DNA from 3 places in the Arthrobacter sp. TJ-217 genome. Region 3 is predicted to be linked to each of the others. Evidence: riboswitches for the same ligand, from Rfam matches in the RefSeq annotation. Region 3 holds a riboswitch; each other region holds the start of a gene.

Region 1 (9,534 bases), on a different contig from region 3:
CGTACAGAGTCAGACGAGAGAGAAGAGAGTTAGTCGTGGCTGTTCCCAAGCGGAAAATGTCCCGCGCCAATACACGCGCACGCCGGTCCCAGTGGAAGGCAACTGCCCCCAAACTGGTGAAGACCGTTGAGAACGGCCGCGTCACCTACAGCCTTGCCCACCAGGCAAAGGTAGTAACCGACTCCGCCGGCACCCCGCTGTTCCTTGAGTACAAGGGCCGCAAGGTAGCCGACGTCTAACATGGTCGCTGCGACCGGCCCGCATCAGGGCTTTATCGAGTCGCTGCGGAAGCGCAGGTAGACGTGCCTCCCATCGAAGAACTCGCGAAGCGTCTCGGCGTCGAAATCGACGCCGAGACGCTTCGTCTTGCACTCACGCACCGCTCCTATGCCTATGAGCAGGGAGGAATCCCCACCAACGAGCGTCTCGAATTCCTTGGGGATTCGGTGCTCGGGCTGTCGGTGACCGATGCCCTCTACCGGGACAACCCGGAACTCTCCGAGGGCGATCTGGCCAAGCGCCGCTCCGCCGTGGTGAGTACCCGCGCCCTTGCCGGCGTCGCGCGCGGCTTGAACCTTGGCCAGCACATCCTGCTCGGTCAGGGGGAGAAGCTGACCAACGGACGCGACAAATCCTCGATCCTTGCCGACACCATGGAGGCCGTCATCGGCGCCGCCTACCTTAGCCACGGCATAGAGACGGCACAGGCCCTGGTGATGCGCCTGATCGGACCGCTGCTCAAGGACTCCGATGCGCTCGGGGAAGGCACCGACTGGAAGACCCGCATCCAGGAGACCGCCGCGGCACGGCGCCTGGGGCTGATCGACTACCAGGTCACGGGCACCGGGCCCGACCACGCGCGCTCCTTCGAGGCGCTGCTCGTCATCGGGGGCACCCCCTACGGAACCGGAACAGGCCACTCAAAGAAGGAAGCAGAGCAGGCAGCAGCCGCCGCTTCCTGGAAGATCCTCGGCGACACCGCACCGGTCGAAGGGCGCTAGGCACAGTTTGCCCGAACTCCCGGAAGTTGAAGTCGTCCGGCGGGGTCTGGCCCGCTGGGCCCTTGGTCGCTCCGTGGAGCGTGTGGAGGTCCTCGACCCCCGTTCCCTGCGCCGCCACCCATTGGGGCCCGAGGACTTCGCCGGGAATCTGACCGGCGCACGCATTGTCGACGTCGTCCGCCGGGGGAAGTTCCTGTGGATGCCGCTGCTCCCCGCCGACGCACCCGAGGACAAGACACCCGACGTGGCGCTCATGGCGCACCTCGGGATGAGCGGCCAGATCCTGATGCAGGAACCGTGGGTACCGTCCGAAAAACACCTGAAGGTCCGGCTCGAGCTTTCGTCCGCCGTCGACGGTCTGGGTGCGCCGCTGCCCTCGGAACTGCGCTTTGTGGATCAACGGATCTTCGGTGGGATGTTCCTCACCGACCTCGAGCCCACCCAGGACGGACACATTGGCGGAACGAGTGAGATTAATCTCGCCCTGATTCCCCGTGAGGCTTCTCACATCGCCCGCGATCCGCTCGATCCAGCCTTTTCATTCGACGCCTTCCACGAGCGGCTTCGGAAGCGGCGGGTGGGCCTCAAGCGGGCGCTGCTCGACCAGGGGCTCATCTCGGGAATCGGGAACATCTACGCCGACGAAGCCCTGTGGGCAGCCCGCCTCCACTTCGCGCGCCCCACCGAGACAATGCGCAGGCCAGACACGCTTCGGCTCGTGGAGGCGGTGCGGGATGTGCTCCTGCGGGCCCTCGATGCCGGGGGCACAAGCTTCGATTCCCTCTACGTCAACGTCAACGGGGAGTCGGGTTACTTCGTCCGCTCACTCAACGCCTACGGACGGGGCGGGCAGCCCTGCAGGCGCTGCGCGGCGGAGGGGGTGGCCTCCCTGATCCGGCGCGATGCCTTCATGAATCGCTCTTCCTACACCTGCCCGCGTTGTCAAAAAGCCCCGCAGAGGCCGCGTCGTTAGTCAACGTTTACCGGGCTGTGATCCAAATGTGACAATCCGATATCTCGCAGGTAGCCTTGAGTCTGCGCCGGGCCACTCGGCATCGGCGCCCTTCGTCAGACTGCCTAACCCTGTCGGTGACTGAAGGACCGTTCGCTTAACATTTCCGACAGGGGCGGGGGAACCGATAGCGGACCTTTCTTGAAAGGTCCTTGGGGTTAAGACGCATGACGGACATCTGCTGGGGAGATGTCCAACTTCGTGTGTCCGGGTGTCCCATCCGAACCCGACAGCTAACTCCGCAGGCATCGGGAGAGGCAACATCATGTCGAAGAATCGTTCAATCGCGCGCCACCGTGCAACCCCGGTCCGCTCGAATCCCCTTAAGACAGCATCACGTGCAGTATCCGCTGGCGCCAGTGTCGCGGGTCGCCCCGCAGCCGTTGTCGTCGCTGCATCGGGCATCATGCTTGGCGCCGCGCTTCCGGCAAGCGCCGCAGGCGAGGTCAACCTGTCGGCCCAGGCCGCACCGGCACCCGTCCAGCAGGCAGCTCCGGCTCCCGCCCCCGCACCGGCTCCTGCCAACGGCGGCTCAGTGACCCACACTGTCCGCGCCGGTGACACCCTCGGCCTCATTGCGGCCAACTACGGCGTCAGCCTCGATGCGATCTTCGCAGCGAACGGCCTCAGCTGGTCATCGGTTATCTACCCGGGACAGTCCGTTGTGATCTCCGGTGAAGGTGTCGCAGCGGCACCGGCTCCGGCCGCTCCGGCCCAGCCTGCAGCTCCGGCACAGCAGGCTGCGCCGATCCAGACCGCCGCAGTCACCACTGCCGGCCAGATGGGCATCAGCAGCCAGAGCGCGAACATCCAGCCCATCGGCGTTGCAGCCAAGAGCGGCATCGTCGCCACGGCCATGCAGGGCGTCGGCGCAGGCTACGTGTACGGCGGCACCGGGTTCGGTACCTGGGACTGCTCCAGCTTTGTCCAGTGGGTCTACGCCCAGCACGGCATCGACCTGCCCCGCACCACCTGGGCCCAGTTCGCTGCCCTGAAGCCGACCAGCAACCCGCAGCCCGGTGACCTGGTCAGCCAGAACGGTGGAGGCCACGTTGGCATCTACCTCGGCGGCGGCAAGATGATCAGCGCCCTCAACCCCTCGCAGGGCACCCTCGTCCACGACGTGAGCGCCATGCAGGTTGACGGGTACTACACCCGCTAAGCGCACGGAATGAAGCAAGAAGGCCGGTGCCCCTGGGCGCCGGCCTTCTTTGTGTCTTATCTGGACCGGCTGTAGTAGCCGGCGAGCCTTTCAAGGCCCTGATCGATGGATACGGCCGGCGTCCAGTCCAGCAGCTTCCGGGTCCGCCGCTGGTCGAACCAGTGGGCGGTCGAGAGCTGCTCGGCGAGGAAGCGGGTCATCGGCGGCTCGGAGGTCCAGCCGGCTCCCTGCCACAGCCGCTCCACGGCCGACCCGGCGGTACGCGCCAGGGAGCCGGGCACGTGCCAGCGGGGAGGGCTCACTCCACCGGCGGTGCAGATTCCGGCGATCAGCTCCCCGATCGGCCTCGGTTCGCCGTTCGTGACGACGACGGCTTCGCCCTCGACGTGCTCGATGCGGTGCAGTGCGGCAACGATCGCGGCGGCGGCGTTGTCGACATAGGTTGTGTCGATCATCGCCATCCCGGCGTCGAGCCGGGGGAGCCGGTGGGCGCGGGCGCGTTCGAGCACCCGTTCCACGAGCTGCGTGTCGCCGGGACCCCATACGACGTGAGGGCGCACCGCGGCAACCCGGAGGTCCGGCCCCGAGCCTTGGAGCGCGAGGAGCTCCGCCCGCGCTTTGGTACGGGCGTAATCGCCCCGCACCCGCTCCGGCGTCGCAGGGGTTGTACCGATGCCCATGAGGGAGGTTCCGGTGTGCGCGACCGAGGGTGAGGAGACGAACACGAAGTCCCGTACGCCGGCCCGCCGGGCCGCTTCAAGGACAATGCGGGTGCCCTGGACGTTGATCTCCTCGAACTCGGATGGCTTCCCGGCGAAGGAGACCTTGGCGGCGAGGTGGATCACCGCATCCGTTCCGCGCACGGCCCGCTCCGCCGCCGCCGGGTCGGTTACCGAGCCGAGCAGGTCCTCAATGCCCTCAAGTCCCGCGGGGCGGCGCTGGAAGCTGCGCACCGTGTGCCCCTGTGCCCGCAGCAGCACGGCGACGGCGCCGCCAAGGAGGCCGCTCGCGCCGGTCACGAGAACCCTCATGGGCGGGTGACGCGGCCGCCGGCGAGCGTTTTGGCGGCCCAGCGGGCCAGCCGTGAGCGGTCGAGCTTGGAGTTGTGGCGGATGTCCACGGGCAGCGACGGCACCGTCAGCACGGCCGCGACCTGCGTGCCCGCCGCAAGGGCGGCCGCACGCACCTTGGCGGCGAGGGCCGACGGGGCGAGGGCTGGTTTGTCCCGGCGCCGCGCCGGTTCGGCCAGTTCGACGACGGCGACGACGGCCTGGGTGCCCTCGGGGCCCACACCGACCGCTGCCGCGAGCCGGACGTCGTCAACGGCCTCGACCGCGTGTTCGATACCGACGGGCGTGAGCACGCCGTCAGGAGTGGTGATGATGTGCCCGAGGCGTCCCTCGACCCACAGCCGTCCGGCGGCGTCGAAGTGCCCGACGTCCCCGGTGCGGTGCCACGGCGCAGTCCGCGAGGACTCGTGCTCCGTCCGCCACAGGCGGTAGTAGCGGTCCTTCACGTGCGGAGCGTCAACAAGGATTTCGCCGGTGACCCCGGGCTCGGTCGATGGTTCGCCATCCGCCGAGCCGTCTGCGGAAAGGGGGCTGACCGCCACCCTGGCGCCGTGGACGGCCGTTCCAACGCACACACCGTTTCCCGCTCCGGGCATGCCCGAGGCGGCGTCGGCTTCGGCCGCGCGGATCTGGAGGAGGTCGACGTCGGTGACCGGCAGCGCCTCCGTCATGCCGTAGGGGGTGTGGAGGGAGGCGGCCGGAAGCAGTTCCTTGACGGATTCCAGCAGCGGGGCAGGGATGGGAGCACCGGCCGAAAGCAGCAGTTCAACATTCCGCAGGGCTTCAGCGCCCGAGGGGTTCAGGTCCGCCGCGGTTGCAAGGACGTTCCGCAGCGCTGCCGGGGAGGCAAAGACGGCGGTAGCTCCGACGGCCGCAGCGGCGTCGGCCAGGGCGGATGCCGTCAGCGTGCGCGGCGCCGTCACGTCCATATCGGGGGTCACCGATACCAGGCCTAGGGCGGGCCCGAGCAGGGCGAAGGGCGCGAATCCTGCGACGAGCGCGCCGCCGGGGGCAAGCCCGAACGTCTCGGCAACGGTGTCGCGCATCGCCGAGAGCTGCCGGTGCGTGTAGACAACGCCCTTCGCCGGGCCGGTCGAGCCGGAGGTGAAGAGGATCGCTGCGTCGTCATCGGGGCCCGGTGCAGACGGGCCGGAGCCTACAGTGTCGGCCGGCCGCGGCACCTGACGCAGTTCCTGCAGCGAGGTTTCAACCCCGAGCGCCCCGCGACGGGGCGCATCGAGCTTTTCGATGCTGACCCGGCGGCCGGGCCAGCCCAGGACGCGGGCCGCGGTGAGGGCCCGGTCGATGCCGATCAGGAGATCGGGGGAGCTTCCCTTGACCGCGCGCGAAAGGCCCCGTGTGCCAAGCCCTGCATCAGCGACGACGACGACGGCGCCGATGCGCAGGCACGCGTAGAGGACAACGGTGAGGTCGACGCCGGGGGGAACCATGAGGCTGACGCGGCTGCCGGCGCCCACGCCGAGTCCCCGGAGGCCGGCGGCCACGGTTTCAACTTCGCCCGCCAGCTCCGACCAGGTGAGGGTGCGGCGGACGGCTCCGTCGGCGCCCATCTCTGCGACGGCAGGGGTCGCCCCTGCTGCCCCTGCTGCTGCCTGGAGGAGCCTGTGCTCCAGCGGGGTGAACCCGGTGCCGCCCGTAGCTCGTCGTGCTGCGCCATCACCATCCGGGGAAGGGGCTTCCGCCGTGGCACCGGCTGTGGTGCCGAGCCGCGTGTGAAGCCAGGAGAACAGTGTTCCTGCGACGTCGGCGTCCTCGTGGACGAGATGGCCGGCGTCCTCGAACCGGTGCACGTCGGCATCCGAAAGCCGCTGTGCGAGGTCCTCGAGGTAGGTATCGGAGAAGATGGGATCGTGGGGGCCCCACAGCAGCAGCGAGGGAACCTCGAGGCTCCGGATGCCCTCGGCGATTTCCGCAAGGGCGGGATAGCTGGGGTGGGCCTCGTTGCGGGGAATATCGGACACGAAATCCGCTATGCCCGTGCGGTCGGCCGACCTTCGGTAGGGCGCCCGGAAGGCCGCCCTCACTTCCGGGTCCAGCTTCGGCCGGGCGAGGGCGAGCGTCACATCGAGGAAGGCGGAGGTTGAACGGGTTCCGGTCCGGTGCACCCCGGGCAGCAGTGCGAGCCTCAGCGGAGCGGGAATGGGCCGGGCATCACTCTGGTGCACGGCGGTGTTGGTCAGGATTACTCCGCGCAGGCGCTCGCGGTTGCGGTGGGCATATCCGAGACTGACCACTCCGCCCCAATCGTGGCCGGCGGTGACGAGCGGCCCCGACAGCCCGAGCGCCGTGGTGAAATCCTCAAGGTCGCCCACCCTGTCGGCAAGCCTGCGGAACACGCCGGTGCGGGCGGAGAAGCCCATGTTCAACTGGTCGACGGCGACTACGCGCCAGCCGGCTGCCGCCCCGGGGGCCAGCAGCGACCTCCACAGGTAGGACCAGGTGGGGTTTCCGTGGACGCAGAGGATCGTTCCCCGGGGAGTAGCACCGGATGCCTCGAGGAGCGCCGTGTTGTCCAGGTAGTGCCAGGTGAAGGAGCTGCCGGAGGCATCGGCCGGGCTTGAGGAAGGCACGTCGATGTACCGTGACCACGACGGGTCAAGGCCGGGAAGTGCTACCACGCAATCTCCATCATGGAGGTGTTGAGCCCCGAGCCAACTCCGAGGCACAGGACGCGGTCGCCGGCGTTGAGCGACTGCCCCTCCTGGGCGAGGGTCATGGGCAGGGAGGCGGGCCCTACGTTTCCCCACCGGGGGAACGTGATCGGCACGCGGTCGCGCACGAGGTTGACCGCCTTGATGATGGCGTTCGTGTAGGAGTTGGATACCTGGTGGGTCACGTAACGGTCCATGGCGTCCCATTTCCACCCGTCGGCCTGCGCCTCGTGCCAGGCGGTCACCACCAGCTCAAGGCCGCCGTCGAGAAGGCCCTTGGTGTCGGTGTACATCCCGTCGACGCCGCCCACGCACAGCTCGTGGTGCTGGGTTCCGGCCCGCGACACACCGCCGAGGATCCGGTGCGAACCGGGATGCAGGTCTGCAGGGCCGATGACGGCGGCCGCAGCGCCCGAGCCGAGGGTCAGCGTGGCGAATTCGCTGAGGAAGTCCTGGCGGGTCGAATCGGGACGGTTCAGCCGCGCGAAGGTCGCTTCCTGGGTGCCCTGCGCATCCTCGCCGGCAACGATCAGGGCGTACTTGATCTGCCCCGAATCGATCATGTTCGCAGCGAGGGTGATGCCGTTGACGAAGCCGAGGCAGGCGTTGGCGAGATCGAAGTTCATCGCTGAGGAGGGAAGGCCAAGCGAGTGATGGATCTTCACCGCCACCGAGGGTTCGAGGTTCCGCCGGGTGACGGATGTGTTGATCAGCAGCCCCACCTCTCCGGGTTCGATGCCGGCCTCGGCCATCGCCTTGGCGCCTGCCTCGATCGCCGCATCATCGAATCCCGTCCCGGGGGACCACCAGCGGCGTTCCGTCACTCCGGCAACGCGCTCAAGCAGCCTCTTGGACAGGCGCAGCCGTTTGAGGCTGGGCGCCAGGCGTTCGTCGAACTCCGCGGAACTGACGACTACCGGGGCCTCCACGCTCGTGACGGCAAGCAGTGCCGTGTTCTCATGTCGAAACGTCGCGTTACCGGTCAAATTTCCTGCCTCATCAACTGTTCAGCTCCCTGAAACGGACGCCGTGACCCGCGTGCGGGCCGGCCAGGGAGCTCGGGATTCTTTCGAACCTTTGGAAAGCCTACTTCGTAATTTGTGCCATTGTTCGATTTTCGTTGGCACGCTCACACTGTGAATGCCGCTTGTTGGTCTCACGACCCAGTAGATTGGGGAGACCCGCCCCCTCCTGGAGATCCTGACCACTGTGCATTTGAAGAGTCTAACCGTGCGCGGCTTTAAGTCCTTCGCCTCAGCGACGACTTTCAACTTCGAACCCGGCGTTACCGCGGTCGTTGGGCCCAACGGCTCCGGAAAGTCCAACGTTGTCGACGCACTTGCCTGGGTTATGGGCGAACAGGGGGCGAAAACCCTCCGCGGCGGGAAGATGGAGGACGTCATTTTCGCCGGTACGTCAGGGCGCGCGCCGCTCGGCCGTGCCCAGGTGACGCTGACAATTGACAACGCCGACGGCGCCCTGCCGATTGAATATTCAGAGGTGACGATCTCCCGGACGTTGTTCCGCGCGGGAGGTTCGGAATATGCGATCAATGGCAGAAACTGCCGATTGCTTGACATTCAGGAGTTATTGTCGGACTCCGGCCTCGGCCGTGAGATGCATGTGATTGTGGGGCAGGGCCAGCTCGACCGGGTACTTCATGCAACACCCGAGGACCGGCGCGGATTCATCGAGGAAGCCGCAGGTATCCTCAAGCACCGGCGGCGCAGGGAAAAGACCGTGCGGAAGCTCGAGTCGATGCAGGCCAATCTTGCCCGGCTCACAGACCTCACCGGTGAACTGCGCCGGCAGCTGACGCCGCTGGGCAGGCAGGCCGACGTCGCCCGGCGTGCCCAGCAGGTGCAGTTCGAAGTGCGCGATGCGCGGGCGCGCCTTCTTGCCGACGAGCTCGTCGGACTCCGCGCCGATGTCGAGAGGGAAGCCGCCGAGGAGGCGGCGCTGAAGGAGCGCCGCGCCGACGTCGAGCTGCAGCTCACCGGTTCCCGGACGCGCCTGGCGGAGCTGGAGCGTCTCGCGGCGGAGGCCACACCCGCCGTCAACGGAGCCCGTGACACCTGGTACCGCCTCACCTCCACCCGCGACCGCTTCGCGTCGCTGGGAACGCTGGCGGCCGAACGGCGCAAACTGCTTGGCTCCGCGGATGCCCCGGCCGAATCCGGGCGCGACCCGCAGGAACTCGAACGGTCTGCCGCACGGCTGCGGGCCGAGCAGGCGGAGCTCGCCAAGCGGGTCGATGAACAGCGTTCCGGGCTCCAGGAAGCGGTACGGCGCCGCACCAACGCCGAGGCCGCCGCGGCGGACGAGGAAAAACGGCTCGCCGCGCTCCTTCGCGCTGCCGCCGACCGCCGCGAAGGCGTGGCCCGCCTCGCCGGGCAGGTGGGCGCCGCGCGGTCGAGGGTTGAATCCATCGAAGCCGAACTGGGCCGCCTGCGCAGCTCAATCGCCTCGGCGGGGGAGCGGAAGAACGCCGCCAAGGCCGAATATGCGGCCCTTGAGGCGCAGGTGGCCGGCGCCGAGGAGGGCGAGGAAGGGCTCGACGCGGAATACGAGGAGGCACGGGCAGCCGTCGATGCCCTTGCCGCCCGGACCGCCGGGC
Region 2 (9,534 bases), on a different contig from region 3:
CGGCGAGGCGCGCCCGTTCGAGCAGGTCGGCCATGCGCTGCTCGGGTGAGACCCGCTGACCCGTGACGGGGTCGGGGTGGAGGTCTCCGAAGCTGAAAATGCCTAGTTCCATTGCGCTGGCCCAATCGTCTTTAGTTCAGGGTCCACGCTCAAGGGAATGCGCGGACCCGCCCATACGGGCGCTATTCCGCGGGTGTTTCGGGGCGGATCCGTTCCGGATGCGAGTAGCAGTTGAACGACGTGCCGCGGCTGAACCCGACGAGGGTGAGGCCGGCATCGTCGGCAAGGTCGGCGGCGAGGGAGGAGGGGGCGCTGACCGCCGCAAGGATCGGGATGCCCGCGAGCTGCGCTTTCTGGACGAGTTCGAACGATGCCCTGCCCGAGACCTGGAGGATCGTCCCGGCAAGGGGAAGCATGCCCTCGCGCAGCGCCCATCCCACAACCTTGTCGACGGCATTGTGACGGCCCACATCCTCGCGCAGGCACAGCAGCTCGCCGTCGCTTGTGAACAGGCCCGCCGCATGGACGCCGCCCGTGCGGTCGAACAGCTTCTGGCTCTGCCGAAGGCGGTCGGGCAGGCCGGCGAGGACGGCGGCGTCAACTGGGGCGCTGTCCTCGCGCAGGTCGAAGCGGGACGACTTGCGGACGGCATCGATCGAGGCGGTCCCGCAGATCCCGCAGGAGCTCGAGGTGTAGACGTGCCGTTCGAGCGCAGTCTCCGGCAGCACCACTCCCGGCCGGAGCTGGGCTTCCACAACGTTGAAGGTCTGCTGCCCGTTGTCGTCCACTCCGGCGCAGTAGCGCTGGCTTGGCAGCTGTCCCGGCTCCCACACCACCCCTTCGGAGACGAGAAATCCTGCGACGAGGTCGAAGTCGTCTCCGGGGGTCCGCATCGTCACGGTGAACGGCCTGCCCCCCAGCCGGATTTCAAGCGGTTCTTCCCCGGCAAGGACGTCTTCGCGCCGGGTTGATCCACCCGGAACATCGGAACCGAGCCGGAACTTGGTGATGCGGCGTCGTTGGGTGACTCGGCTGCTCATGTGCTTGCTCCTCTCAGTTGCGCGGGAAGTCAGTCGTGCGGGAAGTCAGTTGGCCTGCGGGACCGAATGCCAGGGCACCGTCAGCGCGGGAAGCGGCTGGTCGATGTCGCACCCTTCGGCCGGGACGACCATCACGCCGTCGGCCGAGGCGAGCCCGCGGAGCATGCCCGAACGCTGGTGCTGGCTCGGCACCGCACGGCCGGCCTCGATCCGGTAGGGCACGAGCCTGCTCCTGCCCCTCAACGGCTCGAAGTACCCTCCGCTGAGGACCCGATGCAATCCCGGCATGGGAGCTCCGCGCAGACCGGCGAGCAGGGGCCCAGCAACCGTGAACATCGCCATCATCGCCGCGAGGGGGTTGCCCGGCAGGCCCACCAGGAACCGGCCGTCCGGCAGGCGGGCGAGCAGCGTCGGGTGCCCGGGACGCATCGCGACGCCGTCGATGATCATCTCGGCTCCGAGCACCGCCAACGCCCGGCGGATGTGGTCCGCGGAGGAACTGCCCGTCCCGCCCGTAGTGATCAGCACGTCCCCCGACGCCCGGGCCAGGGAAAACTCGTCGGTCGCCTCCGCACTGATGGCGTTGACGACGTCGTCGAGGTCATCCTTGGCCCTCCCCGCGACGTCGACATGCCCGCCGAGCATCGCCACGAGCGCGGGCAGCTGGGGTCCGAACGTGTCGCGGACCTGGCCCGGCTGGGGAAGCCCCGCCTCAATGACTTCGTCACCGGTCATGAGCAACGAAACCCGCGGCGCCCTCAGGACCGCCAGCGTGTCGTGGCCGCATACAGCGGCAAGGGCGATCTGGGCGGGATTGAGCACGACGCCGGCCGGGATCGCGATGGTGCCGCGTGCCGCCTCCTCCCCCGCAGGGCGGATGTGTTCACCCTGAACCGGCTCATCATGCCTCGCGAGGTCGTTCCTGGTGAGCACATTTTCACGGATTTCCCCGTGCTCGGTCCGGAGGATGCCGGTCGCGTTGTGGGGAACCACTCCGCCGGTGAGGATGAAGGTTGCCTGCCCCGGCTCAAGGGTGATGGTGCCCGAATCGGTGTGTGGGGACGGGTGCCACCGCCCGGAGTCCTCGGCCGGCTTGGGCGTGACGAAGGTCCAGGGCGGAGGGCCGCTGACAGCCCAGCCGTCCATTGCCGAAGATGCGTAATGGGGTATGTCGAGGAGGGATTCGACCGGCTCGGCGAGGGTCTGGCCGAGCGCATCCGCCAGCGGCACCGTCTGGAACGGCATCGGCTGCCCGGCATTGTAGGCAGCTTCCCGCGCCTTCTCCCAGCTCATGTCCCGTCCGCCGTCAATAACGTCGCCCATCAGTGTTCAGCCCCCGCCTCGTCGCAGACCCGCGACGCGTGCTCGATCGCCGAGCGCATCGCCACGGCTTCTTCAGCCTGCCCGCTGCCTGCAGCGAGCCCGGCGGCGTAGCCGGCCACGAAGGTGGTCAGCGGCGCTGCGGGGCGCACCACTGCAGCGGCGGCGTTTCCCGCAAGTGCCAGGATGGCGTTGACGTCGACCTTGGAATCCCCAAGTTCAAAAGCCGAAAGCAGCTTCTCGCTCCATTGCTGAAGAAGTATTTCGCGCTCGTCCATGAGTACCCTCCACGGGTTGGTTAGCGGACGTCAACACCGAGAATCCGGGCGTCAGCCCAGGTGTCGACGTCCGACGTCGTGCCCGGCGGAACCGGGACCGGTCTAATCTTCACCCTAGCAAGGAGGGCGCGCATCGAAAGATTCTGCGCGCCTCCCGCAGCCAGCGCCTCAGCCGCAGCCTCGAAGAGCTCCTCCCTGCGGTACAGCCCGGCAAGCAGTTGGACCCGGTCCCGGTCAAGCGCGACAACAGAAGCCGAGGAGTCCTCCGCTGCGGCACCGAGCAGTACCTCGGCGGCAACATCGCACCGGGGCATGTCGCAGGCGAGGACGAAGGTCCACGCGGGAAGGTCCCGGTCGGGCCCGGCAGCAAGGCTTGCGAGTCCGGCGCAGAGGGCTGCCGCAGGCCCGGCAAAGGGCGGGCTTTCCCGGGTGACGATCACCCCCGCCTCCGGAACGGGGTCCACCGGCCCCACGATGACGGTCAGCAGGGCATCCGGTACAGCGGCGCGGGTTCTCTCAAGGAGCGTCCGGCCGCCGATGGTGAGGCCTGCCTTGGCGGTTCCGCCCAACCGGGAGGACCGCCCGCCGGCGAGGATGACTGCGTCGTACGGAAGTGGCGCTGGGTCGCTCAAGCTGCCCTTTCGGTGAGGAACTCGTTCCACTGCGGCGCCGGCTTCTCGAGTTCGCGGAGCTGCCACAACGGCCCGCGCGGGGGCCGCGGCACAACGCGAAGGCTCCAGCCGAGGCTGCCCAGCGTCTTGTCCCCCTTGGCGTTGTTGCACCGCAGGCAGCATGCAACCATGTTCTCCCAGGTGTCGGTCCCGCCGCGGGAGCGGGGAAAGACGTGGTCGATTGTCGTAGCGGTCTTCCCGCAGTAAGCGCAGAGGTGGTTGTCCCGGCGCAGCACCCCGCGCCGGGTCGCTGCCGTTTCCTGACGGTACGGGATCTTCACATACCGGTTCAGCAGGATCACCGACGGGCGTCCGAGAATTTCGGAAGGCCCGACAACCGGATCCTCATCCTCGGCAACGACGCTCGCTTTGCCTGTCAGCACAAGCACCAGCGCCCGGCGGAATGTAACAACCGCCAGCGGTTCATATCCTGCATTCAGAACGAGAGTGCGCATGCGCATGCCTCTTTGCGGACTATGTCCCCGCTACCGGCTGCCACCCCGGATGCTCGGGATAAGTTCTTCGGATTAACAATGCCTAGGGTAGCCGACCTGCGCGCCGGGGCGAATAGAAAGAGCGAAGTTGTGGCGCGGAGGCAGGGGCGGCACTTTAAGAGAAAGGAACCGGCAGCACCGCTGCCGGTTCCTTTCTTCAGCTGTTGGTTCGAAGAACCGCCAGGCGCTGGGTGTCAGCCGCCCACGCGGATGAACACGGGGCCGGAGCCGAGCTGCGCCGGGGCGATGACGGTCGAGTTGCCGTTGAAGCCGCCGTGGACAGCCTGGCCGCCGCCGATGTACACAGCGATGTGGGCCAGGCCCATGCCGCCGTCGGCGTAGTAGATGAGGTCGCCCGGAACTGCTTCACCGGCGCTGACGGTGCGGCCCAGGGACAGGTAGCCTGCCGGCCAGCCGTGGAAGTTGATGCCGGCTGCGGCGAGGGAGTTGCTCACGAGCCGGGTGCAGTCCTGATTCACGCCGAGCTGGGCCTTGGCCGCCGCGGCGATGGTTGCGGCCTTGCCGGAGGATGCTGCGGGAGTAACCTTGACGGCCGGAGCGGCCGGAGCTGCCTGCGCCTTCGGTGCGGCGGGAGCCTTCACGACGGCGGGAGCGGCCTGCACGGCTGCCGGAGCTGCCTGCACGGCCGGAGTGGCCTGTACTGCCGGTGCTGCCGGGGCCGATGGCTCCGCGGCAACGGTCACCTCGACGGTGACGGGCTTGGCGACGGCCTTGACCGGGGTGCGGTTGAAGGCGACCTTGGCGTTGGCGTCGGCGACGACGACGGCGGGGCTGGCGTCGACCTTGAGCGTCGAGGCGAAGGATTCACGCTCGGGCTGCAGGTCCGCGGCGTTGGCGGCGACGCCGGTGGTCAGGACCAGGCCGGAGGCAGCAGCGATGACTGCGGCCTGCCGTCCCATGCCGCCGGCGTTCTCGGTGACGGCTTTGGCAAGGGCTGCAAGGGGTGCGGTGTGCTGGACTTCGGCACGGTGGCGGGCGATCGGGGCGCGAGAAGACATAGGGGTTCTCCGGAGTGTGAGAGGGGGAGTGTGAAAGTGGGGGGTTTAGCGGACGCGGACGAAGCTTGCGCCGGGAAGATCCGAGAGGGAGTGAAGACCGGTGTTCAGGCCGTTGAGGCCACCGCTGATGACCTGGCCGTTGCCGACGTAGATTGCCACGTGGCCCGCGGTGATCACGAGGTCACCGGCCTGCGGGGATCCGACGACGTCGCCGTACTGCAAGAACTGGCCCGGAGCGAGGTCGCCGACGGACTTTCCAACCGAGCGCAGTGCCTTCTCGACCATGGCGGTGCAGTCCTGGGCAACGCCGATCTGGGAGTAGGCGGAGCCGACGAGGGCGCCTGCGATTCCCGAGGACGGCTTCGCGGCGGGAGCGGGAGCGGGAGCGGCAGGAGCCGGGGTGACTGCGGCGGCCTGGACTGCGGCGGCCTGGACTGCGGGGGCGGCAGGAGCTTTTGCGGCAGGAGCTGCGGCAACAACGACCTCTGCGGCTGGAGCCGGTGCGGCGGGAGCCTCGACGGCCGGCGCTTCGACCGGTGCCTCAACGACGACGGCGGGGGTGACGTTCACGGCTTCGCGCTCAAAGGAGACGGCGGCCGTGGCTGCGGCGCTGACCTTCGAGGCTGCGGGGGCAGTCACACTCAACGATGAGGTTGACTGCACTTCGCGCTCTGCGGCGGGCGCTGCGTTCGCGGGAAGGCCTGCGGTGAAGACGAGGCCTGAGGCTGCGACAAGGACGGCGGCCTGGCGGCCTACAGTTCCTGCATTCGAGGAAACGGCCTGAGAAAGAACTGTGAGCGGGCTCGCTGACACGTGGGCCGCGCGGTGGCGACCCAGAGAATTATTGGACACGTGAAATTGCCTCTCCCAATGCCTGCGAGGTGAGCTGTCGGATTCGGATGGGAGTCACCCGGCCGCTGACGAGTCAGCGACTTAACCCCAAGGATTTCTTGCGAAACCCAAAAATTGGTTCCCCCGCCTCTGCCATGCGAATGTGCGGACGGACCTCAGGCAATGGCAGAGCTAGGCGATTTGCTTGAGGGCGCCAGACCTATGACGATCTGGCACGAGTAGAACGTACCCTAGATCACGCAGATTGTCACATTACGGTCACGGAAGGGTCGAGGGTGTGTTACAGCCAGCCCAGAGGGTCGACGACCTGGCCCTCGATCATCACCTCAAAGTGGAGGTGGCAGCCCGTTGAAGCGCCGGTTGATCCGCTCTGTCCGACGCGTTCGCCGCGCCGCACCTGCTGGCCTTCGGACACCTCGATCACCGAGAGGTGGTTGTAGGTGGTTTCCAGGCCGTTGCCGTGGTCCACAACGATCCGGTTTCCTCCCCCGTAGGGGTGCCATCCGGCGAAGGTCACGGTACCTGCGGCAGCGGAATATACCCGGGCGCCGCACGCCGCACTGAAGTCCTGGCCCCTGTGGAGTTCCCCCAGCCCTGTCATCGGACTTGGGCGGAAGCCGAATCCGGAGGTTTGGACGAGGGCGTCAAGGGGGCCCGTCAGCGCGCCTTTGGCCGCCGCTGGGGTCGCTGATCCGGCCGAGGCGGTCATGACCGCATCGAGCCGCGCATCGGCGCCGAGGGTGGTGCTGAGCGCGGCGCGGTCGAAGTCGACGCGTGCCGAGGCTGGAACATGCACTTCGGCGCCCGCCGGGGCCGCCTCAGCGGTTGCGGAAGCCGGCACCGCCGCTGTCGTGGGCCACGCGACGGTCAGGGCGATGCCCGACACGGCGGCAGCCATCGCGACCTTCTGGCTCAGTCCCGAAAAGGAAAGGTCCTCGCGATACCCCGCTGCCCGGCGCCGGCGCTCGGTGCGGTGCGCATCGCGCGGGCGCGGAGCGGCCGCCGGGGGCCGCGTTCCGCGGCTGCGGCGCTCGGCCCGGTGCGCATCCCTCGGGCGCTCAGAGACAACCGGAACCCCCGCCCGGCGGCGTCCTGACACTTCCTGCTTCAACAAATACGTTCCCTTCCTACGGAGCTGCGCAACGGATCTGCGGGAGCGAAAGGAAATCCGCAGGAACATGGCTGCGGCGCACTCCAAGGAAGATCACGGCGAGGTATCGAGGGTCAGTCTGGCAGTCTCGGAGCGTTGACGCAAAGTGACCACGTTGTTATCAACTGTGTTCAGGGCGTAGCGGCCCTGTTTCCCCACGAAGCAGCCCGCGCCGGGGCCGGTCCGGCGCCTTAGGCGACGGAGACGAAAACGTGGGAAGCGACTTCCGGAGGCAGTTCAAGGGCCCCGTCGACGCCCGGAACGCGTACTGAGACGTAGCCGCCCACCGACTCCAGGTTGAGCGACGCGCCCGGGCGGAGTCCGCCTTCGGCGAGCTGGGACAGCAGCTCGGGATCGACCTGGATCGGCTCCGCAAGGCGCAGGAGGGTCACCGAAGTGCCCGGCCGGTAGTCCTCCATCGCCGCGAGGAGGGTCGTGACGCCGTCGGTGAGCAACTCTGAAGGCACTCCGCCAATCGCTTCGAGGCCCGGAATCGGGTTGCCGTAGGGCGACTGCGATGGCTGCCCGAGCAGTTCGTAGAGGCGCCGCTCGACGCGTTCGCTCATCACGTGTTCCCACCGGCACGCCTCTTCATGGACGTAGGCCCAGTCAAGGCCGATAACGTCGCTGAGCAGGCGTTCGGCAAGGCGGTGCTTGCGCATCACTCCCGTGGCGCGGCGCCGGCCGAGCTCGGTGAGTTCGAGATGGCGGTCGCCGGAGACCACAACGAGCCCGTCCCGTTCCATGCGCCCGATCGTCTGGGACACGGTGGGCCCGGAGTGGCGGAGCCGCTCAGCGATCCGGGCCCGCAGTGCGACGATGTTCTCTTCCTCAAGCTCAAGGATGGTCCGCAGGTACATCTCGGTGGTATCGATGAGGTCCGTCATGAGGGTTCGGCTCCTAGGTGCGGCACAGTGCGGGGCGGGTAAGGGCACTGCGTGCTGCGTGCAGCACGTCCGGACCGGGCCGGGTCCCTACGCCCCCTCAGGTTAACCCATCCGCCTTCGGCCCCGGCAATCGTGCGTCGGCGCCGCCCGTGCGGCGTGCTGCACTTCATAAATATCCCGGCACACCTCCGCTGGGGCAGAATTGGGCCCGTTGCCCCACCCACCCCACATTTGCACGGAGGACCAGTGAGCGAGCTTTCGGACCTAAGAATTCCCACCCACCTGCTGCCCCGGGACGGCCGCTTCGGCGCCGGCCCGTCGAAGGTGCGCTCCGAACAGCTCAGTGCCCTCACGGCCGCCAACCCGTCGATCCTTGGCACCTCGCACAGGCAGAAGCCGGTGAAGAACCTCGTCGGTGAGGTCCGCGAAGGGCTCTCCACCTTTTTCGGCATGCCCGAGGGGTATGAGGTTGTTCTCGGAGTGGGAGGTTCGACGGCGTTCTGGGATGCCGCAGCGTTCGGGCTTGTCGATTCCCGGGCCCAGCACCTTTCCTTCGGCGAGTTCGGGTCGAAGTTCGCGGCGGCAACGGACAAGGCGCCGTTCCTGGAGCGCTCCTCCATCATTACCTCCGAGCCGGGCACCCGGCCCGAGCCGTCCGCCGAGGCCGGCGCGGACGTGTACGCCTGGCCCCAGAACGAGACATCGACGGGCGTCGCGGCCCCCGTCCGACGCGTCGCAGGTGCCGACGACGGCGCACTGATGCTCATCGACGCGACCTCCGCCGCCGGCGGGCTCGCCGTCGACGTGTCCGAGGCCGATGTCTACTATTTCGCACCCCAGAAAAACTTCGCCTCGGATGGCGGACTGTGGCTGGGGCTGTTCTCGCCGGCGGCGCTTGAGCGGGCGGCGCGCATCGACGCGTCGGAGCGGTGGATTCCGGACTTCCTTAACCTCCAGACGGCGATCGGCAATTCGCAGTTGAACCAGACCTACAACACTCCCTCCCTGGCGACACTGGTGATGCTCAACGCCCAGCTCCAGTGGCTCAACAGCAACGGCGGAATGGACTTCGCGGCTGCCCGCACGGCGGACTCTGCCGGCCGGGTCTACGCCTGGGCCGAGGCTTCGGAGGTCGCGACGCCGTACGTCGTGCGTCCCGAGGACCGCTCCAACGTCATCACCACGATCGACATTGCCCCTCCCATCCGCGCCGCGCTTGTCGCTTCGGTGCTGCGTGCCAACGGGATCGTCGACGTCGAGCCGTACCGGAAGCTCGGCCGGAACCAGCTGCGCATTGCCACCTTCGTGGCGATCGAGCCCGACGACGTATCCGCGCTGCTTTCGTGCATCGACTACGTTGTCGAACGGCTCAGTGCCGAATTGAGCGGGGGCGGCGAGTGAGCCCAGGGAGCCGAATGCAGGTTCAGTCCCCGGCGCTGTGGGGTGCCTCGTGGGTGATGCGCAGGCGCCGGGGCAGGGAGCGGTCGTAGCGCAGCCTCACCTCGTGGTAGCGCCAGGCCCAGAACAGTCCTGCACCAGCGGCAATAATGCCGGAGGCGGCGGCGACGCCGAGGCTCCACCGCGGCCCGAACGCGTCGGATACCCAGCCGACAACCGGCGCGCCGAGCGGCGTGCCCCCTAGGAAGATGGCGAAGTAGAGGGCCATCACGCGCCCACGCATGACCGGGTCGGTGGTTGTCTGGACGTAGGCGTTGGCGCTCGTGAGAAGGGTGAGGGCGAAAAGCCCCACCGGGACCAGTGCGAGGCCGAACAGCTCGAGGGTTGGCGCCAGCGCGGCGACCCCGCAGGCTATGCCGAAGGCA
Region 3 (9,534 bases):
GAGGGCGACCCCGAAGAAGGCGTGGAAGGCCATTGTGGAGAACAGGAGCAGCAGGCGCATCGGGTACGGCGCCCGCCTTGGCAGGGGGTCCGTGCCGGCCATGGTGAGGACGAAAAGGTAACCCGTGATCAGGAAGTGCGTGATCATCAGTTCGTGCCCGACGTGCTCGCGCAGCGCGAATCCGAAGAGGGGCGAGTAGTAGAAGATGACGATCGATCCGGCGAAGTTCGCGGCCGCGACCAAGGGGTGGGTCACCACGGCGGAGAAGCGCGAATGGATCAGCACGAGGATCCACTCGCGGATGCCGCGGGTGCCGTCGGTGCGGGCGGGAAGCGCTTTCAGGGCCAGGGTCACGGGGGCGCCGATCACGAGGAACAGCGGCACCACCATGGTGAGGGCCATGTGGTCGACCATGTGGGCGCTGAAGAGCACCACGCCGTAGACGGCCGGGCCGCCCGAGGTGAAGTAGGTCAGCAGCACCAGCCCGATGAGCCAGCTCAAAAGGCGCGGCAGGGCCCAGGAGTCCCCCCGGCGGCGCAGGTTGCGCACCCCGAGTAGGTAGGCGGCACCGAGGGTCACGGCGACGGCGATCCACAGCCAGTCCGGCCGCCACTCGGTGAACCAGCTGGACAGCGTGGGTGCCGGCGGAAGGTCGTAGCCGGTGAGTATACGCGCGGGGGAAGCGTTCGGGGCGAGTTCCTCCGCGCGCGGGGGTGCCGTGCGGCCGAGCGCGCCGGCGATTCCCGAGACGGCGGCCATGATCAGCAGCTCAACGGCGATCAGCTGCCACAGGACCCGCCGTGCGCTGAGCCGCGCCTCCTTGGCGACGCCGGGGCCGCCGAGCTGCGGAATGACCCACTGGCGGTGCATCCAGCCCACTCCGCCGAGCACGAGGGTTGCCACGGCCTTGAGGGTGACGAGCAGCCCCCACTGGGAGCTCAGCTGCGCCAGGTCGGAGATCCGCAGGCTGGCATTGACGATGCCGGAGAGGAAAACTAGCGCGAACGCGAACCCGGCAAGTGCCGAGAACCGTTTGAGGACGGGCAGGGTTTGGTCACCGAGGCGTCCTCCGACGACCGCGAGGACGAGGATCCCGCCCACCCACAGGCAGACTCCCACCAGGTGGAGCGCGATCGAGTTGACCGCTGCGTTGTGGTCGTCGCCGCTCGCAGCGTGGCCGACGAGGGCCATGGGCAGGAGGTTGAGGAGGGCGAGTACCGCCATTGCGCCGAGGCCGTTGAGGGAGCGCACACCGAAGGTGAGGGTTGCGAGGACGGCCGCGACGGTCGAGGTCACCAGCCAGGCCCTGCCGGTGCCAAAGTCCGTCAGGAATTCGGCGAGTCCGGTGGTGTACGCCTGGTCGGAACTCACGGGCACGCCGGCGGCGTCGGAGTACGAGAGGACCATGACCCCCAGGGCGCCGAGGGTCCACGAAATTGCCGACACCGAGGCGAGCGTCAGGGCCCGCGTGAGGGCTGGATGCTCCGCCTGGGTGTCTTTCGCACGCGGGCGCCGGCCCCCGCCGGTGGTCCGCGGAAGGATGACGATTGAGAAGATGAGCGCGCCGATGGTGCCGGCAGCACCGAGGTTGTTGAGCGTCTTGGCGGCGGGAAGCCCCCACCGGGTCAGGGCCCCGGGATCACCCAACTGGCGCGGAGCCGCGGCGCCTGAGAAGAGCAGGGCGGCCAGGAGCCCGGCAAGGACGACGGCGGCACCGGCCGCGAGCAGGGCCGGAGGCACCGCCTGCGCATGATTGCGGGTGGCACCGGCTGCGGGCCGGGGGTCCTTCGCGGTTGTTGACACGCCTCCTATTGTCTACCCGCGGTAGAACAAGGGCCAATTCGATGCGTATTAAACGCAAAGGACCGCTGCCGGTTCTCGGCAGCGGTCCTAAATTCTGCGGTGGAGTTCACCTGTGTTACTTGGCGGAAGCCTTCAGCTTCGAACCCGCGGTCAGCTTGACACCGTGGCCGGCAGCGATCTGGATGGTCTCGCCGGTCTGGGGGTTGCGTCCGGTGCGGGCGGCGCGGCTCGTGCGCTCAACAGCCAGCCAGCCCGGGATGCTGATCTTTTCGTCCTTGGCAACGGACTCCGCGAAGACATCGAACAGAGCGTCGAGGACGCTGTTCACTGCAGCCTGGCTGGTATCAGCCTTGGCGGCTACCTCGGCAACGAGTTCACTACGGTTTTTAGCCAATTTTCGGTCCTCCTGGACATGTGTTAGTACATCGAGCTTTCGGGATATTCGAAAAGCCTCTGTCCGAGAACTTACCAGCTTGGGCGAACGGAACATCAAATTTGGGCTCGATATGAGCGTATTTTGCTCTGTTTTTGGGCAATTCCCGCGATTGGGCGGGTATTTCGCCCTCCGGCGGGCCGCTGCCGGCCGCGCGCTGAAGGGGGCCCGGGGCCCAGGGGCATAAGAAAAGCCGGCGGCCCGTAGGCCGCCGGCTTTCCTCAACCGTCGTGGGTTACCAGCTGGACTTGGTCACGCCGGGCAGCTCGCCGCGGTGTGCCATGTCGCGGAACCGGACACGGGAGATGCCAAACTTCTGGAGGGTGCCGCGGGGGCGCCCATCGATCTGGTCGCGGTTGCGGAGGCGGACCGGCGACGCGTTGCGCGGCAGCTTCTGCAGGCCGAGGCGCGCCGCTTCGCGGGCGTCGTCGGTAGCGTTTTCGTCGACCAGGGTCTTCTTGAGCTCGAGGCGCTTCGCAGCGTAGCGCTCAACAATAACCTTGCGCTGCTCATTGCGAGCAATTTTTGACTTCTTGGCCATTGTTTAGCGCTCCTCTCGGAATTCGACGTGCTTGCGGATCTTGGGGTCGTACTTCATCAGGACCATGCGGTCAGGATCGTTACGACGGTTCTTCCGGGTCACGTAGGTGTACCCGGTGCCCGCAGTGGACTTCAGCTTAATGATGGGACGTACGTCCTTGTCCTTTGCCACTAGAGCTTCACTCCCCTCGCCTGGATCTCGGCCACGACGGCGTCAATGCCACGCACATCGATGGTCTTGATGCCGCGGGCCGAAACCTGCAGCGTGACGTTGCGGCGCAGGGACGGAACCCAGTAGCGCTTCTTCTGAATGTTCGGGTCGAACCGTCGCTTCGTGCGGCGGTGCGAGTGCGAAATGCTGTGTCCAAAGCCAGGCTCGGCTCCGGTCACTTGGCAGTGGGCTGCCATAACTCTCCTCCAGTTAGATGATCGTGACGAAATCACTTGTAAAGCGTCCCGCCACCAGTAATGACACCGTTATTACTGCAGCTTTCCGGAGGTGGACCTGGCAGGGTGAGAACCTGCCGAGGCGCCTCGCCGCGGGGAAGACGGTGAAGTTGAGGTCGGCGTGCGGGCCCGAAGCCCTGCGCCGACCTTAATTCCAGGTAGTTACGGGTAGCTGGGCCGACCCCGGCATGCGGGATCCAGCTCAACCAAACGCCATACCATACTACGGGTCGTCCGCCGCTGAGCCAAACCGGGCTGGAAGGGATTCTTCCGCGACGGCGCAGGCAACGGGCCGCGCCTACCGCTCGCCGGGAGTCCCTTCCTGGAGAATCCAGGAATCGTGCTTGAGGCTGCCGAGGATCTTCCGCCCGACCCGCTCTAGGTCCGCGACATCGCGGTCATCGAGCGGGTTGAAGACGAGGCTGCGCACCTGCCCCACGTGGGCGACGGCCAGCTGCTTCACCGTTTTCAGTCCCTCCGCGGTGAGGGCGGCGGTCGTCACCCTCCCGTCCTTCGCCGAAGGGTTGCGGATGACCCACCCGCGCTGCTCGAGCTTCTTGACCACGTGGCTGAGGCGGGACAGCGAGGCCGTTGACCGGTCGGCAAGTTCACTCATGGGAAGGGTGGTCCGTTGCGCCTCGGAGAGCATCGCCAGCACATGGTAGTCAAAAAGGGTGATGCGCGCCTCGCGGAAGAGGTGGGCGTCGAGGGCGCCGGGCAGCAGGGTCGAGACGGCGTAGAGCGCAAGCCAGGCCCTGCGTTCCTCGGCGCTGAGCCAATCCGGTTCGGTCATCGTCGCACCCAGTCCGGCTGGGTGAGTTCGGGATACCTTGCCCGGAGCTCGTCGCCGGAGGAGACCCCGCGCAGGCGCCGCCCCACCCAGGGCGAGAGGTGGTCGCGGGCCCATTGCGCGTCGGCGCGGAGCTGCCGCAGCCGCGAGAGCGCGGGCCGTGCCTCGAGTTCCGGCGTGTCGACGCTGTGCGAGGCTGCGAGGACCTCCAGCACCCGCATTGCCATCAGGGTGTGGCCGGCCGTCGACATGTGCATGCGGTCGACGTCCCAGTAACCCCAGTTCTGGAACTCGCGCATCCTCCAATAGTCGACGATCACGGCACCGCGGCGGTCCGCGACCTCCCGTATGAGTTCGTTGTACACGGCGGTGCGGCCGCGCGTCTTGCTGAAGACGGCCGAAGCCGACGAGTCGAAACCTGTGAACAGCACAACCGTTGCACCGCTGTCGGCGAGCCGGGCGATCCCCGCGTCGTACCCCTCAACGAGGCGGTCGATGTCGACGCGCGGGCGCAGCAGGTCGTTGGCTCCGGCATAGAGGCTCACGAGCGTGGGACGCAGCCTGAGCGCCGGTTCGATCTGCTCGTCGAGGATCTGCTGCATTTTCTTTCCCCGCACGGCCAGGTTCGCGTACCCCCAGCCCGGGTCGGCGAGGATGAGCTGCTCCGCCATGCGGTCGGCCCAGCCGCGCACCCCATTGGGGCTGCCGGGATCCCAGTCCCCTACTCCTTCAGTGAACGAATCGCCAAGTGCGACGTACCGCTGAGTAAATTCCACCCGGACAGGCTACCCCGTCCTCCTCCCGGTCCGGGGACTCAGCGCGGTAAGCTCATGCGCAGATGCCCCCTTGGCGCGCCATTTTCCGCATTTCGACCGAAGGACTCCATGACCACCACCCCGAGCACACCCGGACGGCGAGCAGCACTCATCCTGAACCCGATCAAGAACACCGGGCAGGACGTGCGGGAGATCGTCGCGCGCATTTCGGCGCGGGAAGGGTGGCATGAGCCGCTGATTCTGGAGACCACGCCGGGGGACCCGGGCCACGGCCAGGCACAGGAGGCGCTGCGTGCCGGGGTCGACGTCGTCATTGCGGCCGGCGGCGACGGCACCGTGCGCTGCGTCGCGGAGGAGCTGTCGGGCACTGACACGGTGATGGCGCTGGTGCCGCTGGGCACCGGAAACCTCCTGGCCCGCAACCTCGACATCGCCGTGGACAACCCCGAGGAGGCCGTTGAGACGGCGTTCAACGGGACCGAGCGGAGGATCGACGTCGTCCATGTCACGGTTGACCGCGCGCAGAAGGCCCACGTGTTCCTGGTGATGGCCGGGCTCGGTTACGACGCCGCCATCATGTCGGACACGCGCGATGACCTGAAGGACCGCGTGGGCTGGCTCGCGTATGTCGACGCGGGCATCCGGAACCTTCCGGGCCGTCCGGCACGCACCACGATCACCGTTGACGGCGGCCGGCCCTTCGAGCGCCGGCTGCGCAGCGTGATGGGCGGAAACTGCGGAAAGATCATGGGTGGGCTCGAGATTTTCCCGGGCGCCAAGATCGACGACGGCCTCCTTGACCTCATGACCGTCGCTCCGCGGGGAAAGCTGGGTTGGCTCAACGTGGCCGGGAAACTGTTTGCCCGCGGGAAGGGCAAAGACCCGTCCCTTCAGTACTTCCAGTGCAGCCGCGCGGAAGTGCAGCTCCACGAACCGCTTGAGGTCCAGCTTGACGGAGACCCGCTGGGACGGGCCACGCACATGTCCTTCGAAATGATGCCCGAGGCGCTGCGGCTGCGCATGCCCTTCGGCAGCAAGGACCCTGCGATCCTGAGCAACCCCCTGCCGTAATCCGGCACGCGCTGCAGGCTACGGCAGCATCATGCCCGGCGCGCCCGCGCTTCCTACAGGTAGGGAAGCGGGTCGACCTTGGCGTCGTTGATCAGCACTTCGAAGTGGAGGTGGCAGCCTGTGGAGTTGCCGGTGGTCCCCACTGCGCCGATCAGCGACCCGCGGGAAACCTTCTGCCCCATGCTGGCCCCGAGCTGGCTGAGGTGGTTGTAGGTGGTCTTCATTCCGGCGCCGTGGTCGATGACGATCCGCTGGCCTCCGCCGTAGGGGTGCCAGCTTGAGTCGATGACCTTGCCGTCGTCCGCTGCTTTGACCGGGGTGCCGCACGCTCCCGCGTAGTCGATGCCGGTGTGAAGCTCGGGAGCGTATCCGCCGAGCGGGTTCACCCGGTACCCGAAGGTCGAGGCGACCGAAAGGTCGTCGAGGGGTGCTGCGAGGGCTGCGGCCTTCGCCTTCTTGACGCTGCTGGAGAGGGCTTTGGCCTTCGCTTCGGCCTTGCCCGCGACGGCGGCGGGGCTCTGCCGGCCGAAGTCAATTTTCGCCTTGGCGTCGGCGGTCACCTCGGGCGCCGGTTCGGCCGCGGCTGCCTGGCTGATCGGGGATTCGGCGGTTGCCTGGGAGGGGGCGACGGCACCCATGATGAGCCCTGCCCCAACGAACAGTGCTCCCGCGGCGAGGCCGCCCTGGCGGATCCTCGCGGTCAGGTTGCCCTTGCCGCTCCGGGCCGACGGTTGCGGACGCAGATCGCGGCGGCTGGGAAGTTCGCAGGATCGGTCGGACGCCACGGTTGCTGCAAGAGTGCTCGGGGCGGCTCCGGACGCGCGGCGGCGCCCGGACATGGCCGGCTGGGTCACGAAAGTACCTCTCTCGAACGCCGGCGAAGTTAGCTGTCGGGTTCGAGCAAGAGTTGACTCGGCCCCACTGCGCAACGCAGCGGCAGCTAGCGCTGCGGCTCGTTGCACTGCGGACAGTTAGTGCAGTGAAGGGCTTCACCCCAAGGCAGTCACTGACTGCCGGGTGGTGGGTCCTCCGCCCCTGTCATGCAAGGTTGAGGGCGGTCCGCTGACAGGGTTTGGCGTGCGGACCTTAAAAGTTGGTTCAGACTCCGAGTAATACTACTCGTTTCGCCTAAAGTTACAATTCCGTTACACCGCTCCCGGCGTGTCGTTGTGTGAAGCGCTGCACAATCATGCCGATTCGGCCTTGCCAAGGCGCCAGTAGCCCATGAAGGCGACCTGTTTCCGATCGATGCCGACGTCGCGCACCAGGTAGCGGCGCAGGCCGCGGACCACTGCCGCCTCCCCCGCGATCCAGGCGTAGAAGGGCCGGGTTCCGGCCGGCTGGTCACCGCCGCCGTTCTCATGCCCGGAGGCCTCAAGGCGCTGCGGCGTCTCCCACAGGACGGCCTGTTCGATGTCGACGTCCTCGGGTTCGGGGCCCGCTGCCACTTCCCCTCCGTCGGCGCCGCCCGGCGCTGCCCCGAGGGCGGCCCACCCGGGCTGGGGAACCGCGTTGCGCACCGCGGCTCCGAGGAGTTCACCGTGTTCGCGCCCGTTACGGACCAGCCAGGTGACCGCCACCTTCGAGGCCGTGGGAATCGGCTGCATGTCGGCGGCGTCGGGAACTTCAAGGAAGGCATGGCCTCCCATGTCGGCGGGCAGGGTTTCAAGGATCGCGCTGATGGCCGGAACGGCGGTTTCGTCGCCGGCAAGCAGCACGCGCTGTGCCAGACCCGGGGCCCACTCGATGCCGCCGTAGGCGCCGGCGGTGGAGCAGCGCGCGGCGTTAACGTTCGGCCCGATGAAGCATATCCTGCTGCCGGGACCGGCGGCCGCCGCCCACTGCGAGGCGGGTCCGCCCCTGCCGTCCGCGTCGAAGTGGAGTACGAAGTCGACGTCGATTTCCGGTTCCGCCGCCGTGCAGCGCGAGCTGCGCACGGTGTAGGTCCTCATTGCACCGCGCGCTGCCGGGTCGAGGCCGAGCCACTGCTGGTACCAACCGCGGCCCTCCGGGTCGGCCCGCATCAGTGCGGCAATGTCGGGCGCGTTCCCGTCTGCCGGCGGGATCAGCACCTTGATCCGCAGGTCGTGGGTGGGTCCTACGACCCCGAAGTCCTTCAGGCTTGGCCCGGCGAAGGTGATGCGGTTGAAGTTCGCACCGATCCTTTGGACGCGTTTGACTTCAACATCGAACGCCAGCATGACCGGAACCGCGGGCTGGGTGTGCGGTGGGCGGTGCGTCAGGTCGGTCATGATGCAGCACCGAAGCGTTCGGAGCCTGCCACTGCCGCGCCATGGTGGCGGCCGATCGGCACCACCAGGGGCGTGCCGGAGACGGGGTCGGGGATCACCTGGCACTGCAGGCCGAACACCTCGGACACGATGTGCTGCGTGACCACTTCGGACGGCCGGCCCTGCGCGAGGATCCGGCCGTTCTTCACGGCGATGAGGTGGTCGGCGTACCGGGCGGCCAGGTTGAGGTCGTGGAGCACCATCGCCACGGTCGTCCCCGCCCTCCGGTTCAGGTCCGTGATCAGGTCGAGCACTTCGACCTGATGTGTCACATCGAGGAAGGTGGTTGGCTCGTCAAGGAGCAGGATTGCTGTTTCCTGGGCCAGGGCAAGGGCGATCCAGACCCTCTGCCGCTGCCCGCCGGACAGCTCGTCGACGGGGCGGTCGGCAAGTTCGGTGATCCCGGTGGCCTCAAGCGCGGCGGCGACAGCGGCGTCGTCTTCGGGCTTCCACTGCCGGAACCAGCCTTGGTGCGGATAGCGTCCGCGTCCGATCAGATCGGTGACGGTGATCCCCTCGGGGGAAACCGGAGCCTGCGGCAGGAGTCCGAGGGTGCGCGCCACGGCCCGTGTGGGCAGGGAGTGGATGTCCTCACCGTCGAGCAGTACGGTGCCGCTGACGGGCTTGAGCAGCCGGGCCAGCCCGCGCAGCAGGGTTGACTTGCCGCTGGCGTTGGCGCCGACGATCACGCTGACCTGCCCCTGCGGCAGCGTTACCGACAGATCCTCGACCACTCGGCGGTCGTCGTAGGAGAGTGTGAGCGAGCGGGCCGCGAGGGTGTGCGCCGGAGGCTTGGGTGCCGGGGATGCGGTGGTGAACACAGTGGTGGACACCGTATTGGATAGAGCCATGTCAGCCTCCCTGGCCGGAACGGTTTACGGATAGGAGCAGCCCCAGCAGGACCGGCGCGCCGAGGGCTCCGGTGATCACCCCGACAGGAAGGGATCCCCCCGGAACGAGGTTCGATGCGGCGAAGTCCGCTGCCAGGACGAGCGCCGCCCCCACAAGCCCGGCCATCGAGAGGGAGGGCCTTCCGCCGAGCAGGCGCCGCGCAATGGGGCCGGAGAGGAAGGCAACGGCGGCAACAGGTCCCGCCGCGGCCGTTGAGACTGCGGCGAGGCCGACGCCGGTGAAGATCAGGGCGAGCCTGGACCATTCGACCCTGACTCCGAGCCCTGCCGCCGCGTCGTCGCCGAGCTCGAGGATCCCGAGGCTCCGGGCGAGCACCGCGACCGCGGGGAGCAGCAGGCACAGGCTGGCGCTCAGGATGCCCACACGGTTCCAGTTGCTTGAATTAAGCGACCCGTTGAGCCATACGAGGGCTTCACCGGCGGTGCGGATGTCGGCGCGGGTGATGAGGAAATTCACGAGTGCGTGCATCAC

What was found. Region 3 has a riboswitch for cyclic di-AMP ahead of AC4D2R_RS02965 (M23 family metallopeptidase). Riboswitches for the same ligand answer to the same signal wherever they lie in the genome.
Region 1: another riboswitch for cyclic di-AMP. It lies ahead of AC4D2R_RS06580 (C40 family peptidase); the one in region 3 lies ahead of AC4D2R_RS02965 (M23 family metallopeptidase).
Region 2: another riboswitch for cyclic di-AMP. It lies ahead of AC4D2R_RS03385 (NlpC/P60 family protein); the one in region 3 lies ahead of AC4D2R_RS02965 (M23 family metallopeptidase).

The regions. Positions count from the first base shown of each region.
Region 1 is NZ_JBZCNJ010000003.1:152,223-161,756, reverse strand. It holds gene AC4D2R_RS06600 (YceD family protein) at 1-33, shown strand, start outside; gene rpmF (50S ribosomal protein L32) at 36-239, shown strand; gene rnc (ribonuclease III) at 303-1,001, shown strand; gene mutM (bifunctional DNA-formamidopyrimidine glycosylase/DNA-(apurinic or apyrimidinic site) lyase) at 1,009-1,974, shown strand; cyclic di-AMP (ydaO/yuaA leader) riboswitch at 2,098-2,275, shown strand; gene AC4D2R_RS06580 (C40 family peptidase) at 2,279-3,175, shown strand; gene AC4D2R_RS06575 (NAD-dependent epimerase/dehydratase family protein) at 3,232-4,206, opposite strand; gene AC4D2R_RS06570 (alpha/beta fold hydrolase) at 4,203-6,884, opposite strand; gene AC4D2R_RS06565 (3-oxoacyl-ACP synthase III) at 6,878-7,903, opposite strand; gene smc (chromosome segregation protein SMC) at 8,127-9,534, shown strand, end outside.
Region 2 is NZ_JBZCNJ010000002.1:56,220-65,753, reverse strand. It holds gene AC4D2R_RS03420 (LLM class flavin-dependent oxidoreductase) at 1-112, opposite strand, end outside; gene fdhD (formate dehydrogenase accessory sulfurtransferase FdhD) at 183-1,040, opposite strand; gene AC4D2R_RS03410 (molybdopterin molybdotransferase MoeA) at 1,086-2,363, opposite strand; gene AC4D2R_RS03405 (DUF6457 domain-containing protein) at 2,363-2,638, opposite strand; gene mobA (molybdenum cofactor guanylyltransferase) at 2,659-3,270, opposite strand; gene AC4D2R_RS03395 (HNH endonuclease) at 3,267-3,764, opposite strand; gene AC4D2R_RS03390 (NlpC/P60 family protein) at 3,998-4,822, opposite strand; gene AC4D2R_RS03385 (NlpC/P60 family protein) at 4,868-5,461, opposite strand; cyclic di-AMP (ydaO/yuaA leader) riboswitch at 5,680-5,846, opposite strand; gene AC4D2R_RS03380 (M23 family metallopeptidase) at 5,955-6,785, opposite strand; gene AC4D2R_RS03375 (iron-dependent transcriptional repressor DtxR) at 7,016-7,711, opposite strand; gene serC (phosphoserine transaminase) at 7,958-9,112, shown strand; gene AC4D2R_RS03365 (MFS transporter) at 9,135-9,534, opposite strand, start outside.
Region 3 is NZ_JBZCNJ010000001.1:588,217-597,750, forward strand. It holds gene AC4D2R_RS02925 (bifunctional copper resistance protein CopD/cytochrome c oxidase assembly protein) at 1-1,803, opposite strand, end outside; gene AC4D2R_RS02930 (HU family DNA-binding protein) at 1,919-2,197, opposite strand; gene rpsN (30S ribosomal protein S14) at 2,472-2,777, opposite strand; gene rpmG (50S ribosomal protein L33) at 2,781-2,948, opposite strand; gene rpmB (50S ribosomal protein L28) at 2,948-3,184, opposite strand; gene AC4D2R_RS02950 (MarR family winged helix-turn-helix transcriptional regulator) at 3,522-4,016, opposite strand; gene AC4D2R_RS02955 (SGNH/GDSL hydrolase family protein) at 4,013-4,789, opposite strand; gene AC4D2R_RS02960 (diacylglycerol/lipid kinase family protein) at 4,898-5,860, shown strand; gene AC4D2R_RS02965 (M23 family metallopeptidase) at 5,914-6,714, opposite strand; cyclic di-AMP (ydaO/yuaA leader) riboswitch at 6,718-6,927, opposite strand; gene AC4D2R_RS02970 (siderophore-interacting protein) at 7,048-8,112, opposite strand; gene AC4D2R_RS02975 (ABC transporter ATP-binding protein) at 8,109-9,002, opposite strand; gene AC4D2R_RS02980 (FecCD family ABC transporter permease) at 9,004-9,534, opposite strand, start outside.